2 regions of the Lacinutrix undariae genome follow, and region 1 is predicted to be linked to the other one. Evidence: riboswitches for the same ligand, from Rfam matches in the RefSeq annotation. Region 1 holds a riboswitch; the other holds the start of a gene.

Evidence for each region. Region 1 has a riboswitch for cobalamin ahead of ACU4C5_RS11585 (acyl-CoA thioesterase). Riboswitches for the same ligand answer to the same signal wherever they lie in the genome.
Region 2: linked by a shared signal. The riboswitch ahead of ACU4C5_RS00760 (TonB-dependent receptor plug domain-containing protein) and the one ahead of ACU4C5_RS11585 (acyl-CoA thioesterase) in region 1 are both predicted to bind cobalamin.

The regions. Positions count from the first base shown of each region.
Region 1 is NZ_CM128809.1:2,580,963-2,584,179, reverse strand. Features, by position in the region: gene ACU4C5_RS11595 (aldehyde dehydrogenase family protein) at 1-164, opposite strand, end outside; gene ACU4C5_RS11590 (AraC family transcriptional regulator) at 336-1,256, shown strand; cobalamin riboswitch at 1,403-1,587, shown strand; gene ACU4C5_RS11585 (acyl-CoA thioesterase) at 1,744-2,151, shown strand; gene ACU4C5_RS11580 (phosphoribosylaminoimidazolesuccinocarboxamide synthase) at 2,219-3,166, opposite strand; gene ACU4C5_RS11575 (PhoH family protein) at 3,209-3,217, opposite strand, start outside.
Region 2 is NZ_CM128809.1:154,616-157,832, reverse strand. Features, by position in the region: gene ACU4C5_RS00770 (FecCD family ABC transporter permease) at 1-350, opposite strand, end outside; gene ACU4C5_RS00765 (ABC transporter substrate-binding protein) at 351-1,493, opposite strand; cobalamin riboswitch at 1,563-1,760, shown strand; gene ACU4C5_RS00760 (TonB-dependent receptor plug domain-containing protein) at 1,789-3,217, shown strand, end outside.

The DNA of each region.
Region 1 (3,217 bases):
AAAGCTAACTCTACATCTTCTTTTTGTGATCTTGGGTATTTAGCAATTAAACTATTATCTATTGGAGAGGTGTTTTCAAAATATTGCCCACCTATTGGTGCTACAAATTTTCCATTTATAAAATTGTCATATTTCTCTTTAAATTGCGGTTTTGAATAACTCATGTAATTTTGTGTTAAATTAATAATTAGACATTTATTTAATCTTAAAAATAGATTATCTTTATTTTTTATAAAGTTATTTTATCATATTCTAATTCCCTTGAACATATTTATCATAGTTTTGAACATATCTATTATTAACAAATTTGTGAATTATTTTTTATAACATTAAGTATGAAATCACTATTAAATACACATAGAAGTAACAGGAAGATGACTACTTTAGTAGAAAACAGAACAACCTACAATGCCGATTATGCTGAACTTAATATTTTTGAAACTCATGCTTTTGCCGAAAAAGTGTCTCTAACTTTTAACTTCCCCATTATTGCGAGTATGCTCACTGGAAAGAAAGTTATGCATCTTGACGGTTTTGAACCTTTCAATTTTTTTCCTGGCGAATCTGTAGTAATGCCAACCAATAAAGAAATGGTTATTGATTTTCCTGTGGCAACCACAAAAAAACCAACACAATGTTTAGCTTTAGGTATTGATGCTTTTAAAATTGATGAGGTTGTTGAGAAATTTAATCAGCAAGTAGCTATTGAAAATGAAAATAATACTTGGAATTTACAGGAAACAACATCTCATTTAATTAATAACGCAGATGTTAACCACTTAATAGAACGCCTAACCTATACGTTTACCAATAGCAACAAATCAAAAGATGTGTTATTAGATTTAATGATTCAGGAATTAATTATTAGACTCTTACAAACCAAAGCAAAATCTTTAATATTAAACGATCCACATCACATTTTTAACGACACCAGAATAGGAACTGTTATAAAATTCATTAAAGAGAACCTCACTAATAAAGATATTAGTGTTGATCTTTTAGCAAAAAAAGCTTATATGAGTACCTCTCATTTTCACAAACAATTTAAAAACACCTTAGGGATTTCGCCTATTGATTATATCAATTCTGAAAAAATTAAGTTTTCAAAAAAACTGATTAAAGAGTCTGTAGATGTTAGAATGTCGGAAATTGCATTCAAATCCGGTTTTAATAATACGAGTTATTTCAACAGACAATTTAAAAAAATGGAATTAATGACACCGCAACAGTTTAAACTGTCTTTACATAAATCATAAAAGGAGTCAATTCTCATGTGTCGTACGTCCTGTTTAGACACAGTTAAAAACAATTCAACCTAAAAAACAAATAAGATTTCATTGATCTTTTGAATTTAAAATAATTAAAGCCTAATTTCGCTTATCATAAACAAGTTCTTTATTTAATTTCATAAAAAAGAAAAGGTGACACTTAATCGTGCATTAAAAGGGAATCGTGTGAAAATCACGAACTGTCGCGCAACTGTAAGTAACACAAAAAGTACCATCGCTTAATATCCACTGTATATAAACGGGAAGGATGATGATAACTGTTACAAGTCAGGATACCTGCCATTTCTAAGACGACTTTGCTTTCGCGATTTGAAGCCTGAGGTCCCAACATACAAGTAACATACATTATCTATTATTAGGTAATTTGTGGACCTCTATGTGTACCCCTACTTTTATCATGTGTATTGCAAAGCAGAAATTCTGCTAAAAAACATTTAACTAAACTTAAAAACACATGCAATCACAAATCACCCCAGACATTGAAGATAAAATTAAACGTGCTGAGACACATATTTTCAAAGCTGTTTTCCCTAACACAACCAATCATTACGACACCCTTTTTGGTGGTACAGCTATGCATTTAATGGATGAGGTTGCTTTTATAACTGCAACACGTTTTAGCCGCCAAAGAATGGTTACCGTATGTAGCGATCGTATTGATTTTAAAAAACCTATTCCTGCAGGAACTATCGCTGAACTGATAGGTAAAATCACCTACATAGGAAATACGAGCTTAAAAGTGTCTGTAGAAATATATATCGAACAAATGTATTCTGAACATCGCGAAAAAGCGATACACGGAGAATTTACATTTGTAGCAATTGATACTAATAAAAAACCTATCAAAATCATGAAACAGTAAGTTTCAGATACAAAAAAACCTCGCCATAATTGATAGGCGAGGTTTTTTATAGTAATTGTTTGAAGCCTTATTTTAAATACGCTAAAACATTTTGTGCTATTCTATTTTCAATATCGCTAACGTCACCTTTTACAAAAGTTTCACCAGTAATATTTTCGTATAATTCAATATAACGTTCAGAAACCGATGTAATATATGCGTCTGTCATTTCTGGAACAGTTTGTCCTTCTAAACCTTGAAAATCATTAGCGATTAACCATTGGCGTACAAACTCTTTTGATAATTGTTTTTGAGCTTCTCCTTTATCTTGACGTTCTTGATACCCTTCAGCATAAAAATAACGTGAAGAGTCTGGCGTATGAATTTCATCAATTAATACAATCTTACCGTCTTTAGTTTTTCCAAATTCATATTTAGTATCTACTAAAATCAAACCTCTAGAGGCAGCTATTTCCGATCCGCGTTTAAAAAGTTTACGTGTATAATCTTCTAAAACTATATAATCTGCTTCCGAAACAATACCACGTTTTAAAATAGCTTCGCGAGAAATATCTTCATCATGATCGCCCATTTCTGCTTTGGTAGCTGGCGTAATTATAGGCTCAGGAAAAGCATCATTTTCTTTCATCCCTTCTGGCATCGCAACACCACAAAGTTCACGTTTTCCTAATTTATATTCTCTCGCTGCATGACCAGACATATAGCCACGAATTACCATTTCAACCTTAAAAGGCTCACACAATAACCCAACGGCAACGTTAGGATCTGGAGTGGCAGTTAACCAATTAGGAACAATATCTTGGGTAGCATCCATCATTTTGGTGGCAATCTGATTTAATATTTGTCCTTTATAAGGAATCCCTTTAGGCATCACCACATCAAAGGCACTCAATCTATCGGTGGCTACCATGACCAACTCGTTGTCATTGATATTATAAACGGCTCTTACTTTTCCTTTATAAAAACTTTTTTGTCCTGGAAAATTGAAATTAGTATCTGTTATTGTATTACTCACTGTGTATTAGTTTATGTTGTTGTTGTTGTTCTATTTTTAATTTTAATCTCT
Region 2 (3,217 bases), 870 kb from region 1:
GCGGTACCTAAAAAACTAGCTCCTAATATAATGATGGCTACACCTAAACTCGCTCCCGAACTAATACCAAGTACAAACGGACCAGCAAGTGGGTTTCTAAAAAGGGTTTGCATTAATAAACCAGAAATACCTAAGCCTGAACCTACCAAAATTGCCGTAAATGCTTTTGGTAAGCGGTAGTTTATAATAATGTACTGCCAAGATTCATTATCGATATTGCTAAACAGGCTTTTAAAAATCTGGGTAATAGGAATAGACACCGACCCCAAACTAATGTTTGCGAAAAAACAGAGGATTAATACTAAAATTAATACCAAGTATGAACGTTTGTATGTGTTGGTGTTATGCAATTATTTTAATTTTTGAAAAAAATGAGGTTCGTAATCTTTTAATAATTCTGGATGGCAAATTTTAATTAAATCTTTTAACACTAAATCGGGTCTTGCGGTTCCTAATTCGTAATAAGTAACGCCGCCTGTTTTTCCGGTATTATTAACAAACGTATAGATGTTATTATTTTTAAAAGCGTCAAATTGTGTGTAATGTGTATTTGCTTTTTCTAAAGCTTCTAACGAATTGTAATAAGAAGGACTCAACCAAATTTCAGCCGATTTTCCTTTAGTATAGACAGCTTCAAAACTTAAAGCAATACTTCCGCTTGCGGTAGTTTCAGACCATAAATAATTTACATTGGCATCTTTTAATAATTGCGCTTCTGGGCTTGTACCATTTGGTAAATACCACACATCTTTATACATGGCACCACTTAAAATACTTGGTTTGCTTTTTACTGTTTTTGCAATGATTTTTGCTTCTAGATAATCTTTTTCAATAGTCTTAAAAATGGAATCTGCTTCTTTTTCTTTATTGTAAAGAACGCCAAAAAACTTAATCCATTCGGCTTTTGCTAAAGGTGATTTTTCTACCCAATCTCCATTATATATCACAGGAATATTAGATTTTTTAATCGTTTCGAAAGATTTATTGTTACCATCAATTCCAAAACCAACCACAAGATTAGGGTGTAATTCTAATAAAACTTCGGTATTAATCCCTTCGTTTTTACCTAGTTCTCTAATGCTCTTATTATCAATTAAAGTTCTTGTTTTTTCAGACGATACATAATCTGTTCCGGGGAAACCTACTAAAGTGTTTTCTACACCTAAAAGCTCTAAGGCAGGAATGTGAGTGGTAGAGGTAACCACAATTTTTTGGATAGGGATAGTAATAATACCATCAAATTCATCTTTATTTAAAGTGATTTTTGACGCTACATTTTTATGAACTAATGCGTATTTATAATCCTCTTCAGCATTTGGCCATGGATTTTTTATTGTTAATATTTTAAAATTCTCAGTAGAGGTAATTGTAAAACCTGTAGCATGAGTAAGTGTAGCAGTGCTAATATCTTGTTTGGCTATTGGATTTTGTACGGAGTTATTTTTACAAGCAATAAAACTTATTAAAATAAAAAGGGATAGTAAATGTTTCACAATGATAGGTTTTAAAATTCAAAAGTAATATTATTTAACCTTTAACTCATTATAGTAAACAAAATGTTTATTTTTGCAGCGAATTTTGGTTCTCGTTAACGCGAGATTAAAAGGGAATCTGGTGAGATTATAATAATTAATTCCAGAACTGTTCCCGCAACTGTAAGCTATAAAGCTTCGTGTACCACTTCTATAGTCACTGGAGATTTCTGGGAAGACCAACACGAAGACGCAAGTCAGGAGACCTGCCTCAATTTGTAATCCATATTACTTTCGGGAGAAAAGTGTTTGAATTATGAGAGATAAACTATTTTTATTTTTAGGAATTGCTTTGTGCTATATGTCACATGCGCAGACACGTCTAGATTCTATTCAAAAATTAGATGAAGTGATACTGAGTGATGTAAAACTGAAGCAAAATGCAGCAGGTTTTAAAGTTATGGTTTTAAACGATTCTGTATTAAAGAAAAATAACAGCTCTTTTACAGATTTGTTACGTTACAATTCTACCATTTATTTTAAAGAGAATGGTTACGGCATGGTGTCTTCGCCTTCTTTTAGAGGAACAAACGCCTCACAAACGGCTGTAATTTGGAACGGAATTTCAATTAACTCACAACTTACTGGTCAAACAGATTTTAATACCATAAATACCACAAATTTTAATAGTGTAAGTATAAGATCGGGTGGAGGATCTGTACAATACGGTAGCGGTGCCATTGGCGGAAGTATTCATTTAAATAATACGCTAAACTTCAATACACATTTTAAAAACGAAGTGCGCATTTCTTACGGAAGTTACACTACTAAAAACCTGAGTTATCTGTCTTCCTTCGGAAAAAATAAATTCTCAGGAACTTTTGGTGTTAATTATGTAGATTCGGATAACGATTATAAATATTTAGGGACTGATAAAAAGAACCAAAATGGCGCTTATAACAATTTGAGTTTTAATGCGAATTTAGGCTATATTTTATCTGATAAAGATGTAATTAAATTGTATCATCAAAATTTTATTGGAGAACGCGAATTTTCTGGAACAGCATCATCACCATCTTTAGCGAAATATGAAGATGATAATTTTAGAACCATGTTAGAATGGTCTAGACATGGAAATAATGTGACTTCAAAATTAAAAGCAGCCCATTTACAAGAGCAATTTAAATACTTTGGTAATAAAAACACTGATAATTATACCTTCGGAAAAGTAAATACTTTCTTAGTTAATTATACAGCGGATATTGCATTAGCTAAAGATTTTAAGCTAAAACCAATTGTAGAGTATACTTATTATGATGGTAGCGGAAGTAGTTTTGGATCGCCCAACCGAAAAGCATTATCTACCACAGCATTATTACAATATCAACCTAATACAACTTGGCAATATGGCGTTAATTTAAGACAAGATTTTACTTCAGGTTTTGAGAGTCCGTTATTATTTTCTTTTGATGTGGCTTATGCGGTTTCAAAAAAATATACACTTAAATTAAATGGATCTAAAAATTATAGAGTACCAACATTTAATGATTTGTATTGGCAACCAGGAGGGAATTTAGATTTGGTTCCTGAAACCTCATATCAGTTAGATTTAGGACATGAATTTAGTTTTAAAGATGCTAAACTTTCGTTGAATACGTATTATATAAAAACCAAGGATCTTATTCAATGGAAACCGGGAACCTCTGGGTTTTGGACACCTCAAAACATTGCAGAAACTCAAAATT